DNA from 2 places in the Ensifer sp. 22460 genome. Region 2 is predicted to be linked to the other one. Evidence: riboswitches for the same ligand, from Rfam matches in the RefSeq annotation. Region 2 holds a riboswitch; the other holds the start of a gene.
What was found. A riboswitch is a leader RNA that binds a small molecule or an ion and turns the genes downstream of it on or off. The one in region 2 is predicted to bind FMN.
Positions count from the first base shown of each region.

Region 1 (7,162 bases), on a different contig from region 2:
GCGGTGACCTTTGCCATGGTCGTCGCGCTGACGGCGATCGAGATGCTCGGCCCCTACATTGCCGAGATGCACTATGGCGGCACGCCCTGGCATGCGCATCACATCGCCGAACGCTATGGGCTCTTGGCGATCATCGCGCTCGGGGAAGGGGTGGTCGGAACGGTCGCCTCGATCTCTGCCGTGGTCGAGGGCGAGGGCTGGAACCTCGACGTTGCGCTCGTCTGCCTCGCCGGCACCGGGCTCACTTTCGGCATGTGGTGGATCTATTTCCTTTTGCCGAGCGCCGAGGTGCTGCACCACCACCGCCTCAAGCGGTCCTTCGTCTGGGGTTATGGCCACATACCGATCTTCGCCGCGATAGTCGCCACCGGCGCCGGGCTGCACGTGGCGGCCTATTATATCGAGCACAAGGCCCATATCAGCTCGGTCGCAACTGTGCTGACGGTCGCGGTTCCAGTCGGACTCTACATCGGCCTGCTCTACGCGATGTACGCGTATCTGCTGCGGCAGACGAACCGGCTGCATCTCTGGCTGCTTTGCGGCACGGCGCTGGTGCTGATCGCGTCCGTCGTCGTGGCGATGCTTGGGCTCGATATGGCGATGTGCCTGATCATCCTGACGCTCGCGCCCGTCGTCACCATCGTCGGCTACGAGGCCGGCGGCCACCGCCACCGGATGGCGGCGCTGGAGCGCAGCCTGCAGGACGGCGAGGCGGCGCGGTAGGCGCGAATTTGAGAGTCGAGACAGGGGCTTATCGGCTGGGGCTGCCGGCTTGAATCAGGTGGCTCACAAGTTGATTCAACGGGAGTGCTTGTGGCGTTCCGGGGGGCTGCGAGTTCGGCATGATCTGAGAGCAATTCTGCCCCTCACCCTAACCCTCTCCCCGCAGGCGGGGCGAGGGGACGAGAGCTCTCGCTGGCGGGATGGCTCTGATTGACCTCAGGGGGGCCGGCCGTTCTCGAGAGAGGATGAGTTTGGGTGACAAGGAGCCACGCGTGTCCTTCTCCCCGCAAGCGGGGAGAAGGTGGCCGGCAGGCCGGATGAGGGGCAGCGCGCTTACGGCGCACCCGCCAGGCAGGCTCACTTCGGAGCCGCAGACGATCAGGCGTTGACCAGCGCCAGCTTGGCGCGGGCATCCAAAATCTGCGAGCAGGCGTTGGCGGCTTCCGTGCCCTTGGTGACGAAGTGTTCGCGGAAGAAGGCAATGAGCGGTTCGCTTTCCTGGAAATTGTGCGGTGTCAGTACGGCCGAAAGCACCGGCACATTGGTGTCGAGCTGCACGCGCATCATGCCGTCGAGCACGGTGCCGGCGACGAAGTCGTGGCGGTAGATGCCGCCGTCGACGACGAAGGCGGTGCCGAGGATCGCGGCGTAGCGGCCGGTCTTTGCCAGCGTCTGCGCATGCAGCGGGATTTCGAGCGCGCCCGGCACATCGAAGATCTCAACGTCGGCAGCCGAACCGCCGAGCTTCGTCCATTGCGCGACGAAGGCATCGACGCAGCGGTCGACGATATCGGCATGCCAGCGGGCACGGACGATCGCGATCTTGGCGGCGGGGTGGGAAAAAATGGTCATGGTCTCAAGCCTTTCAGGGTTTGGCGTTTCCAATGATCCCGTCGGGCGAACATGCATGCGCGCGAGGTCCCGTCGCTGGGCCCACGTTCCTGCTTGCTCTCTTCCATCCGGACTGTGACCGTCGGCTCCGGAATTCGACCGGATCTGCTGACCTCTGGAGCGTAAGCTCCAGAGCGCTCGCGGGCTTCGGCCTTTCGGCCGCTACCGCCGGTGGGGAATTTCGCCCCGCCCTGAGAACAACGCGACTATATAGTCCGCCTGCGAGCGATCAAACGCACGGCGCGACGAAAAGAGGGGAAATCACGACAGATTTTTGCATGTCCGGCCGGAGCGCGAGAAACTCTTTCTCGTTCCGGTATTTTCGCGCTGGCTGCGGCCGACTTTATCTGCAGGGCGATCAGCTGTCGGGGATCGATGCATCACCTGTGGAAAGGTCGAATAACAAGCGCGAGATATCAACGGTTCCTCACCTGGGGACGAGAACCCAGAAACCACTTGCGCACCCAGGACGATTCATAGTTAGTGCGAAGCAGAAGCAGCCTTCATCAATTTTTCTTTTGGTGACAGAAAGGCGCTCCGATTGGCAAAACTCCCCACGAAACCCGACAGTGAGCACCTCAAGCTGAAGCTTTGGGTTCTTGAGGCATCCGCGATTGGGCGGTATCCCATCACGTGTGTCTTTGTCATCGCCTTGCTGTTTATGGGTGGCAAGGTGAAGCGCTATCCGCGCAGTTCGTCGTCTTCGGCTGAAAGTGCCCTCCCGGCCCAATGGAGAAGGGCGTCGCGATCGTCGAGGCAGTCGACAGGCGCTTCGTAGAAGCGATGCACGACCACGGTCTTGCCGCCCTTCTCATAGGTGAACGGCTGGCAACCCTCTGTGATAAGCGCGTCTTTCAGCGCCTGATCAACCCTGAAATAGAGGCGGTCCTTGATGCTGACGGCAAAGCGCTTGTCTGCGACGACGTAGGCCCAGCCGCCGAAGAAGCGGTCAATCTGAACAGGCCCGAGATCGGAGAGTTCATCCTGGATATGCCTGACGAAGGCGCTTGGTTCAGCCTTGGCCATGATTGCAACCTCGCGGGTCTCCGGCAATGGTGCAACGAACCGCTGCATACTCGCTGGCGCCCTGCGCGCCAGCGTTCATCGGTCTTCTGCAAGGCCTACTCGCGAATAACGAGCAGGTCCTTGGCGGCGAAGCGCAGGGTGACGTTGTCGCCCGAGACCGGCGGGGTTACGCCCGGATTGTTGAACATGTCGAAGGAGATGACATCGCCGCCGACGCGAAGCCGCGTGCGGATGACCGAGCCGAGGAAGCTCGTCGAGACGACCTCGCCGGCAAGCGCCGTATCGCCTTGCGCCCCTTCGGCAATCGAGCCCGCTTCAGGGCGCAACGCCAGCGAGATGCTGTCGCCACCCTTCATGCCGGCAATCGGGTCTTTCAGAGCCACCTGCTGGTTGCCGATCGTTACGGCGCCCGAGGCCGGATCCGCGACCTTGCCCTCGATGATGTTCAGCGTGCCGACGAAGGAAGCGACGAAGCGCGTTGACGGCGTGTTGTAGATCTCGAAGGGGGTGCCGATCTGGTCGGCACGTCCGGCATTCATGACGACGATACGATCGGAGATCGACAGCGCCTCTTCCTGGTCGTGGGTGACGAAGACCGTGGTGATGCCGAGCTGCTGCTGGATCTGCCGGATTTCTTCGCGCAGCGACACGCGGATCTTGGCGTCGAGCGCCGAAAGCGGCTCGTCGAGCAGCAGCACCTGCGGCTTGACCGCAATGGCGCGGGCAAGCGCCACGCGCTGCTGCTGGCCGCCGGAGAGCTGGTAGGGGAAGCGGTCCGCCAGGTGCTCGAGCTTGATCAGCCCGAGCATCTGCTTCACCCGTGCGTCGATCTCCGACTTGTCAGTGCCTGCGACCTTGAGGCCGAAGGCAACGTTGTCATGCACGTTCATGTTCGGAAACAGCGCATAGGCCTGAAACACCATGCCGATGTTGCGCTGGTTGGGTTTCAACGACCCTTGGTCCTTGCCGTTGATCACGATAGAGCCGGCGGAGGGTGTCTCGAAGCCGGCGATCATGCGCAGGACGGTCGTCTTGCCGCAGCCGGACGGACCCAGGAAGGAGACGAATTCGCCCTTCTCGATGTCCATGTCGAAATCGTGCACGACGTGAACAGGGCCGAAGGACTTCTTGATGCTGGTGAGTGACAGAAAACTCATGGGTGCGGTCCTCAGGCCTTGGGAGGCGCGCTTTTTTGGAAGCGCGAGACGAGCTGGATGAGGCCGAGGCAGCCCCAGGTGATGCCGAATGCGATAACGGCGAGTGCGGCAGGCTCATAGGCGCGGTTGGCGCCCAAGAGCTGCATGTACGGGCCGAAGGCCGGGCGGTTCAGAAGTGCCGCCATGGTGAACTCGCCGATGACGATGGCAAAGGTCAGGAAGGCGCCTGAAAGCACCGCGACGAGCACGTTCGGCAGAATGATCTTGGCGAGGATCGTCGCCCACCCGGCGCCGAGGCTTTGGGCGGCCTCGGTCAGGGTGGCGACGTCGATGGTGCGAAGGCCGGTGTCGACCGCGCGGTACATGTAGGGCAGAGCGAGCGTCGCGTAGCCGAACATCAGGAGGATGTTGGTCCCCGTCAGCGAGCCCGTCAGCGGCAGCCAGCTCGAGGTGTTGTAGAGCCGGATATAGCCGAAGACGATGACGATCGCCGGGATAACGAGCGGCAGAAGCGTGATGAACTCGATATAGGGGCGCAGCCGCGGCAGCTTCAGCCGGACCCAATAGGCGGTAGGTACGACGAGCAGCACGCCGAAGACGATGGTGAACAGCGCCTGCAGCACCGAATAGCTGAAGGTTTCCTGGAAGCGCGGATCGGCGAAAACCTTCTGATAGGCGTCGAAGGAATATTCGCCGCGGCGCATCTTCAAGGAGAAGTTGGTCATGCCGATGAGCGGCAGGGTGAAATAGAGGAGGCCGAAAACCAGGGCCCCCCAGGCCCAGATCTTCTTCATTTCAGCCACCTTTCGCTGCGGCCGCGCAGCCAGATGTAGATCGCGTTGGCAATGCCGGTGACGACGATCATGCCGAAGGCGAGCGCATAGCCGAGATGCGGATTGCCGAGCACGTCGCCGCGGATCTGGGCGAACAGCAGGATCGGCACGATCGACAGCGACGAGCCGGTGAGCGCGATCGCGGTCGCAACGGCGCCGAAGGCATTGGCGAAGAGCAGCGCCAGCGTGCCGAGCAGCGAGGGAAGCAGGATCGGGAAGGCGACCATGCGCCAGTACTGCAGGCCGGTGGCACCGAGGATTTCGGCGGCCTCGCGCCATTCGCGCTTCAGGCCGTCGAGCGCCGGCGTGATGATGAGGATCATCAGCGGGATCTGGAAAAAGAGGTAGGTGACTGTCAGCCCCCAGAAGGACAGGAGATTGAAGCCGAGCATTCTGAGGTCGAGACCGAAGTTCGAGCGCAGGAACACCGTAACGATGCCGACCGGGCCGAGGGTAGCGAGAAAGGCGAAGGCGAGCGGCACGCCGGCAAAGTTGGAGGCAACGCCGGAAAAGGTCAGAAGCGGCCCGCGGATGCCCTTCGGCAAGCCGCCGAAGACAATGGCCGAGGCCATGGCAAAGCCAATCAGGCAGCCGAGGAGCGCCGAGGCTATGCTGATCTTGATCGAGATCCAGTAGGCCGCAAGGATCGAGGGCGTGAACAGGCCACGGATGTTCTCGAACGTGAAGCTGCCATCCGGTGTCTGAAAGGCGCCGACCACGATCTTTGCCGTCGGCAATATCAGAAACAGCGTCACAAAGGCGGCAAAGGGCAGAATGCCCAGCCAGTGAAGCGGTAGGCGACGCGCCGGCGGGCTGGCGTCGGGTTTAGCAGATGACATTCCGTTCGCGCCCCTGAAACCGCGTTATCGACGCGGGCGTTATTGATACTTGCAAGTTAGAGCGGGGTGCGGGCTGAAACCCGCGCACATTTTTCCTCATTCCGCTCCAAAGACTTGAATTCCTTACGAATAACTTATGTCGCCCCGGCCGGAAAACCGGCCGAGGCGACATGTCTGTGGAAAGACTTACTGAACGTTCGCGCCGACGACGGAATCCCAGCCGCCGGTGACGGCAGCCTTGTTGGCATCGACTTCTTCGAGCGTCGGGAAGTAGGCCTTTTCATAAGACGCTGCCGGCGGCAGGGCGTCGATCAGTGCCTGCGGAACCTTGCCGGCCTTGACCATCGCGTTGAAGCGGGTCGGGTGGCAGAAGCCCTTGAGCCAGCCGAGCTGACCTTCGTCGGAATAGAGGTGCTCCATCCACAGCTTCGCTGCGTTCGGGTGCGGCGCGTAGGCCGAGATGCCCTGAACGTAGACGCCGGCGAGAACGCCGCTGGCCGGAACGACGACTTCGGTCGGCGGGTTGCCGTTGAGGGTCTTGGCCCAGCCGAGCGCGTTGTAGTCCCAGGCAACGATGATAGGGGTCGAGCCCTGGGCGAGCGTACCGGACTTGCCGATGACCGGAACGAAGTTGCCGGCCTTGTTGAGTTCGGCGAAGTAGCCGAGGCCAGCTTCACCGGCTTCCTTGCCCGACTTCGCACCCTTGGCGAGACCGGCGGCGAGAACGCCGAGGATCGCCTGGTTCGACGCGCGCGGATCGCCGGCGAGAGCGACCTGACCGGCATATTCCGGCTTCAGGAGGTCGGCCCAGTCCTTCGGTGCGTTCTGGACGAGGTCCTTGTTCACGAGGAAGGACATCACGCCGTAATAGTCGCCGTACCAGTAGCCTTCGGCGTCCTTGACGCTGTCCGGGATCTCGTCCCAGGTGGAAACCTTGTAGGGCTGCAGCAGGCCTTCGGCCTTCATCTGCGGGCCGAAGGCGAGACCGACGTCGACGACGTCAGGGGCCTGCGGACCCTTGTTGTCCTTGTTGGCCTTGACGGCTTCGACTTCGTCGGCCGAGCCCGCGTCCGGGTTCAGTTCGTTGACCTGGATTTCCGGATACTTGGCCTTGAAGGAGGCGATGACGTCGCCATAGCCGCACCAGTCGTGGGGCAGGGCGACGGTGGTCAGCATGCCTTCCTTCTTGGCGGCTTCGATGAGTTCGGCGCTCGGCTCGGCGGCGGCGATTGCGGTCGTCGCCAGGAAAACGGCGGTGGAAAGCGAAAGCAGGCGATGGGTTCTTGAAATCACTGGTGTTCTCCTTATGGGTTTAGTCAAATTCGTGGGGTATTCAGTCGATTTCGGCTAGGCTGTTAAAGAGATGCCATGAAAGTAATGTGACAGCAGTTTATCCGTTCGCGCCGCCTATGTCGTTGGAAGAACATTTCTTTTTCTGGCGGGGTGGCTCACTGTCGCACAACTGTATGAAATTCCGTGAACGGGTCGGCGAGCACTCCTAGACGGGTTTGCGAAAGATGCGGGTGGAATCGAAAAGGCCCTCGAGCGTTTTCATTCGATCCCGGGTTTCCTCCCAGTTCGAACTTTGCACCGCCTCGATCAGTGCTTCGATCAAGAACAGGATCACCACCGAGCTGTCCCAGGCTGACGGTACTTCGATCTGCGAGCGGAACACGCGGGAGGCGGATTTGGC
Region 1 covers NZ_JBQENZ010000003.1:220,012-227,173, reverse strand. The annotation lists gene ACTJKM_RS05345 (low temperature requirement protein A) at 1-723, shown strand, start outside; gene ACTJKM_RS05340 (6,7-dimethyl-8-ribityllumazine synthase) at 1,102-1,575, opposite strand; FMN riboswitch at 1,667-1,817, opposite strand; gene ACTJKM_RS05335 (TfoX/Sxy family protein) at 2,296-2,640, opposite strand; gene ACTJKM_RS05330 (ABC transporter ATP-binding protein) at 2,736-3,797, opposite strand; gene ACTJKM_RS05325 (ABC transporter permease) at 3,809-4,591, opposite strand; gene ACTJKM_RS05320 (ABC transporter permease) at 4,588-5,469, opposite strand; gene ACTJKM_RS05315 (ABC transporter substrate-binding protein) at 5,656-6,762, opposite strand; gene ACTJKM_RS05310 (MurR/RpiR family transcriptional regulator) at 6,968-7,162, opposite strand, start outside.
Region 1: it holds a riboswitch for FMN, as region 2 does, so the genes downstream of both, ACTJKM_RS05340 (6,7-dimethyl-8-ribityllumazine synthase) here and ACTJKM_RS06330 (DMT family transporter) in region 2, are expected to answer to the same signal.

Region 2 (7,162 bases):
AGGCACTGTTGCGTCGGTGCCGCCACAGGGTGGTCGCAAGCATCCGCAGCAGGAATTCCTGCAGGTGGATACCACCAACATCCTGTTCATCTGCGGCGGTGCGTTTGCCGGCCTCGACAAGATCATCTCCGCCCGTGGCGAGAAGACCTCGATCGGTTTCGGCGCGACGGTCCGCTCGCCGGAAGATCGCCGCGTCGGCGAGGTTCTGCGCGAACTCGAGCCGGAAGATCTGGTCAAGTTCGGTCTCATTCCGGAATTCATTGGCCGTCTGCCGGTTCTGGCGACGCTCGAAGATCTCGATGAAGATGCGCTGATCCAGATCCTGTCCGAGCCGAAGAACGCTCTGATCAAGCAGTATCAGCGCCTGTTCGAGATGGAAGACGTCGAGTTGACCTTCCACGAGGACGCGCTGCGCGAGATTGCCCGCCGGGCGATCGTGCGCAAGACCGGCGCCCGCGGCCTCCGTTCGATCATGGAGAAGATCCTGCTCGACACGATGTTCGAGCTGCCAACGCTCGAAGGCGTGCGCGAAGTGGTCATTTCCGACGAGGTGGTCAAGGGCGCGGCGCGGCCGCTCTACATCTACTCCGAGCGGTCGGACGAAAAGACCAACGTTTCGGCCTGATAACGCCGAATTATCGTTTGAGAAGCCCGCCTTGTGCGGGCTTTTTCATGTTCGCGCACTTAGCTGTTGAGACAAAGGCGCCCGAGCGCAGATTTCACAATTCGATTGTTGCTAAAGTGTCTCAAACAACGCAATGATGTGACGATTCAATGAAGGACCTTTATCGTTGCGCGTCCTTGAGCCTCGTTCTCCGTCGCAAGGCCCGCAACAGAAATGATGCGTAGTCAGAAGGACCCGGCCACGGTTGGTGGGTGTCGCGTCCAGCCTTGAAATGGACGCGGTGGCACTCCACTTTGATGTGGAAAATATGACAACCGGGAGTGCCTGCGGGGCTCCCGGGAACGGGCCCGAAATCGGGACGGAAAGGAAATGACATGACGAACAAAACGTCACCGGCGACTGAAAGCGCGACCTACCCGGTCCTGCCGCTCCGCGACATCGTGGTCTTCCCGCATATGATCGTGCCGCTCTTCGTCGGCCGTGAAAAGTCGATCCGTGCGCTTGAGGAAGTCATGGGCACCGACAAGCAGATCATGCTTGCCACCCAGATCAACGCCACCGACGACGATCCGGAACCGTCCGCGATCTATGAAGTCGGCACCATCGCCAATGTCCTGCAATTGCTGAAGCTACCCGACGGCACCGTCAAGGTGCTGGTCGAAGGCCGCGCGCGCGCCAAGATTGACGGCTACACGCCGCGCGACGAATTCTATGAGGCATCAGCGCACACGCTGAGCGAGCCGGAAGAAGATCCGGTCGAAATCGAAGCGCTGAGCCGCTCGGTCGTTTCCGAGTTCGAGAGCTATGTGAAGCTCAACAAGAAGATCTCCCCCGAGGTCGTCGGTGTCGCCAGCCAGATCGAAGACTATTCGAAGCTGGCCGATACGGTCGCCTCGCACCTGTCGATCAAGATCGTCGAGAAGCAGGAAATGCTGGAGACCACCAGCGTGAAGATGCGTCTGGAAAAGGCGCTCGGCTTCATGGAAGGTGAGATTTCCGTCCTGCAGGTCGAAAAGCGCATCCGCTCGCGCGTCAAGCGCCAGATGGAAAAGACCCAGCGCGAGTACTACCTCAACGAACAGATGAAGGCGATCCAGAAGGAACTCGGCGACGGTGAGGATGGCCGTGACGAGATGGCCGAGATCGAGGAGCGCATCGCCAAGACGAAACTCTCCAAGGAAGCGCGCGAAAAGGCTGACGCTGAACTGAAGAAGCTGCGCCAGATGAGCCCGATGTCCGCGGAAGCGACCGTGGTTCGCAACTATCTGGATTGGCTGCTCGGTCTGCCCTGGGGTAAAAAGTCGAAGATCAAAACCGACCTGAACCATGCCGAAAACGTGCTCAACACGGATCATTTCGGTCTCGATAAGGTCAAGGAACGCATCGTCGAGTATCTCGCCGTGCAGGCGCGTTCGTCGAAGATCAAGGGCCCGATCCTGTGCCTCGTCGGCCCTCCGGGCGTCGGCAAGACCTCGCTCGCCAAGTCGATCGCCAAGGCGACCGGCCGCGAATATGTGCGCATGGCGCTCGGCGGCGTTCGTGACGAAGCCGAGATCCGCGGTCACCGCCGCACCTATATCGGCTCCATGCCGGGCAAGGTGGTGCAGTCGATGAAGAAGGCGAAGCGGTCCAACCCGCTGTTCCTGCTCGACGAAATCGACAAGATGGGCCAGGACTTCCGCGGCGATCCGTCGTCGGCTCTGCTCGAGGTGCTGGATCCGGAACAGAACTCGACCTTCATGGACCACTACCTGGAAGTCGAATACGACCTGTCCAACGTGATGTTCATCACCACGGCCAACACGCTGAACATTCCGGCGCCGTTGATGGACCGTATGGAAGTGATCCGCATCGCCGGCTACACCGAAGAGGAAAAGCTGGAGATCGCCAAGCGGCATCTGCTGCCGAAGGCGATCCGCGACCACGCGCTGCAGCCGAAGGAGTTCTCCGTGACTGACGGAGCCCTGATGGCGGTCATCCAGACCTACACGCGGGAAGCCGGTGTTCGTAACTTCGAGCGCGAATTGATGAAGCTCGCCCGCAAGGCGGTGACCGAGATCATCAAGGGCAAGACGAAGACGGTCGAAGTCACGGCGGACAACATCAACGACTACCTTGGTGTTCCGCGCTTCCGTCACGGCGAAGCCGAACGCGACGATCAGATCGGCGTGGTCACGGGTCTTGCCTGGACCGAGGTCGGCGGCGAACTGCTGACGATCGAAGGCGTCATGATGCCCGGCAAGGGCCGCATGACGGTCACCGGCAACCTGCGTGACGTGATGAAGGAATCGATTTCGGCGGCGGCGTCCTATGTCCGCTCGCGGGCGATCGATTTCGGCATCGAGCCTCCGATGTTCGACAAGAGCGACATCCACGTGCACGTGCCGGAAGGTGCGACGCCGAAGGATGGTCCGTCGGCCGGTGTCGCCATGGCAACCGCGATCGTGTCGATCATGACCGGCATCCCGATCTCCAAGGACGTCGCGATGACCGGCGAGATCACGCTGCGCGGCCGCGTGCTGCCGATCGGCGGTCTCAAGGAGAAGCTGCTGGCAGCGCTCCGGGGAGGCATCAAGAAGGTGCTGATCCCCGAAGAGAACGCGAAGGATCTCGCCGAGATCCCGGATAACGTGAAGAACGCGCTCGAAATCATCCCGGTTTCGCGGATGGGCGAGGTGCTTGTACACGCTCTGGCGCGCATGCCGGAACCGATCGAATGGGACCCGGCAAGGGAGCCGGCAACCGTCGCAGTGGTTGATTCGCAGGACGAAGCAGGCACCTCGATCGCCCACTAAAAAGTGCCGGTGAATGGGCGCAGCGACCTCACGCGGCGCCCATTTTGCAGAAAAATTGGGAAGACCGGCCTCTGGCCGGTCTTTTTTGTTGTAAAAGCGCCCTGCAAGCCTTGCATTCCAAGGGATTAGGCGCAATTGGGAAAGGCAAGACGCGGGCGATGCGCAAGCCGCCGCGGCTTAAAACACAGTCGTTTCGAACCAATCTGAAAGGGGTGGAAACATGAACAAAAATGAGCTCGTGTCTGCCGTTGCTGAGAAGGCCGGACTTTCCAAGACCGACGCATCTTCTGCAGTTGATGCAGTTTTCGAGACCATCCAGGGCGAGCTGAAGAGCGGCGGCGACATTCGCCTGGTCGGCTTCGGCAACTTCTCGGTTTCGCGCCGCGAAGCCTCGAAGGGCCGCAACCCGTCCACGGGTGCGGAAGTTGACATCCCGGCCCGCAACGTGCCGAAGTTCACGGCCGGCAAGGGCCTGAAGGACGCCGTCAACGGCTGATCAGATTTGCTTGGCGGCCGGACACGAGGCCGGCAGTCCAGGTATTCGAGGGTTCGGCGAAAGCCGGACCCTTTCGCATTCCGGGGGGCTGCCCTTGCGGCCTCCTGCCATTTGCTCTACGGCTTGCCCATTCTCAGGGCGGGGTGAAAATCCCCACCGGCGGTAAGGGCGCTGCAACATCATGCGGTGACCCAAGCCCGCGAGCGCCTTTCTCTTGAAGCGGGGAAGGGGTCAGCAGATCCGGTGCAATTCCGGAGCCGACGGTCATAGTCCGGATGAAAGAGAATGGTCGTCGGCACGAAGAGCAGGGCTGCCCGGCGTCGTGCCGTGCGCTCATGCGTCCTGATTTGTGTTTGTCCATTTCTCAGGATGCGTGACATGAATCAGACTTCCCTCGGTTTGTCCTCCTCGCGCGCCATGGCCGGTGCCGGCTTCATGGTGCTGGCCGGTATTGCCTTCGCCGGGCTCAATGTCGTTACCCAATGGCTGACGATGAAACTCGGCTTTCCCGCTGCCGCCACGGCCTTCTGGCAATATGCCTTCGCCCTTCTCTTTTCTTTGCCGTTCCTGCGGCGCGTCGGACTTTCGGCGATGCGCACCGATTACCCGTGGCGCCACGTCGTGCGCGTGGCCCTCGCGGCCTTCGGCGTCGGGGCCTGGGTCTCCAGCCTTGCGCATGTGCCGATCTGGCAGGCGATTGCCCTGGTGATGACCTCGCCGTTCTTCATCATCCTTGGCGCTCGCCTGTTTCTCGGCGAACGCGTCGGTCCGGCCCGCTGGACCGCGACCGCGGTCGGATTTGCCGGTGCGATGATCATTCTTGAACCCTGGTCGGACAGCTTCACCTGGGCAGCGCTGCTGCCGATCCTCTCCGCCTTGCTCTGGGGCGCCTCGTCGCTCATCACCAAGAGCCTGACGAGCAGCGAGCGTCCCGAAACCATCACCATCTGGCTGCTTGTCCTTTTGACCCCGATCAATGGCGCCATTGCGCTCACGGCCGGTTTCGCGGTGCCGCAGGGCATGGCGCTCGGCCTTCTCGTGCTCGCCGGGGTCATGACAGTGTTCGCGCAATATTTGCTGACGCTCGCCTATACGGTTGCCGACGCCGCCTATGTGCAGCCCTTCGATGATTTGAAGCTGCCGCTCAATGTCTTTGCCGGCTGGCTGGTCTTCGGTTACGCACCGACAGGCTATCTCTGGTTCGGTGCGGTCCTGATCCTTGGCGCGTCACTGTTCATCATGCGCAACGAGAGTCGGCGCGAACGGGAGGCTGTTGCAACCTGAACGGTGTAAAACCCGGCCGGTGTCATTCGGCTGTCATCGCAGTCGCGCAGAACCCCCATGTTTTCAGTATTCTCCATGGGGGATTTCAATGATCATTACTTCGCGCGTGACCGCGTTCGCGGCCGTCCTTCTTGCTTCGGTGGCATTTCCTGCGGCGGCTGAACCTGTATTCAATCGTATTGCGTCCTTTGCCGTTGCCGACAATCTGCCTGATGGTGACGCGCGCAAAGCGCCGACGTCCGCCGAGATCATCACGGCCAGCGAAGACGGCAATACGCTGATCTACTCCGACAGCCCGGGCGAGCGCGTCGGCCTGATCGACATCACCGATGCCAAGGCGCCGAAGGCAGCCGGCACAATCTCTTTCGACGGTGAGCCGACCTCCGTTACCGTTGCCGGCGCCAAGGCGCTCGTTGCGGTCAACACGCGCGAAAGCTTCGTCAAGCCTTCCGGTCTTCTGGCAATCATCGACCTGGCGTCGAAGAAGGTGGATGCGACCTGCGATCTCGGCGGTCAGCCGGACTCGGTTGCCGTCAACAAGGACCGTACGCTTGCGGCCATCGCCATTGAAAACGAGCGCGACGAGGAAGTGAACGACGGCAAGATCCCGCAGATGCCGGCCGGCGATCTGGTGATCCTGTCCTTGAAGGACGGCGTTGCCGATTGCGGCTCGCTGAAGCGCGTGACGCTGACGGGTCTTGCCGAAATCGCTGGCGAAGATCCGGAGCCGGAATTCGTCTCCTTCAACGGCAAGGACGAGATTGCGCTGACGTTGCAGGAGAACAACCACATCGTCGTCATCGACGGCAAGACTGCGACGGTGAAGACGCACTTCTCTGCTGGCACCGTCGACCTCAAGGATATCGACATCAAGCGCAACGGCGCCATCGCCTTCAAGGACGAGCAGCCGGGCCGCAAGCGCGAGCCCGATGCGGTGAAGTGGCTCGACGATAACCGCATCGTCGTTGCCAACGAAGGTGACTACGAAGGCGGCTCGCGCGGCTTCACGATCTTCGACACCACCGGCAAGGTGCTCTACGAATCGGGCGCGAGCTTCGAGCATGCCGTTGCCGCGATCGGCCACTACCCGGAAAAGCGCTCGTCGGCCAAGGGCGCGGAGCCCGAGGGGCTGGAAGCGGCCAAGTTCGGCGACGACAACCTGTTCTTCCTGCTCGCCGAGCGCGCTTCCGTCGTCGGCGTCTACAAGGATACGGGTGCGGAGCCCGAACTGCTGCAACTGCTGCCGTCGGGCATCTCGCCGGAAGGCGCCGTCGCGATCCCGTCGCGCAATCTGCTTGCGACCGCCAATGAAGTCGACCTCGTCGAGGACGGCGGCGCGCGTTCGCATGTGATGATCTATGAGCGCGGCGAAGGCGAAGCTGCCTATCCGCAGATCCACTCCGCCGAGAAGGACGGGCTGCCGATCGGCTTCGGTGCACTCTCCGGTCTTGCTGCCGTCTCGGACAAGCCGGGCTTCCTGCGCGCCGTCAACGACTCGGTCTTCTCGTCGCAGCCGACGATCTTCACCATCGACGCCACCCAGAAGCCGGCGCTGATCACCGAGACGCTCGCCATCACCCGTGACGGCGCACCGGCTCAGAAGCTCGACATCGAAGGCATCGCCAATGACGGGGAAGGGGGCTTCTGGCTCGCATCGGAAGGCAATTCCGACAAGCTCTACAGCCACGCGCTCTTCCACGTGAACAAGAAGGGCGAGATCAAGAAGGAAATCGCTTTGCCTGAGGCGCTGCGCGCCGGCGAAACCCGCTTCGGCTTCGAAGGCATCACCGTTGTTGGCGAAGGCGACGACCAGACGCTGTGGATGGCTGTTCAGCGCGAATGGAAGGACGACGAGAAGGGCTTCGTCAAGCTCGTCTCCTACAAGCCGAAGAGCGAAGAGTGGGGTGCCGTGCGCTACCCCCTGGAAAAGGCCGGTGACGGCTGGGTCGGCCTGTCGGAAAT
Region 2 covers NZ_JBQENZ010000004.1:92,306-99,467, reverse strand. The annotation lists gene clpX (ATP-dependent Clp protease ATP-binding subunit ClpX) at 1-625, shown strand, start outside; gene lon (endopeptidase La) at 1,000-3,420, shown strand; gene hupB (DNA-binding protein HupB) at 3,641-3,916, shown strand; FMN riboswitch at 4,042-4,207, shown strand; gene ACTJKM_RS06330 (DMT family transporter) at 4,286-5,200, shown strand; gene ACTJKM_RS06325 (esterase-like activity of phytase family protein) at 5,289-7,162, shown strand, end outside.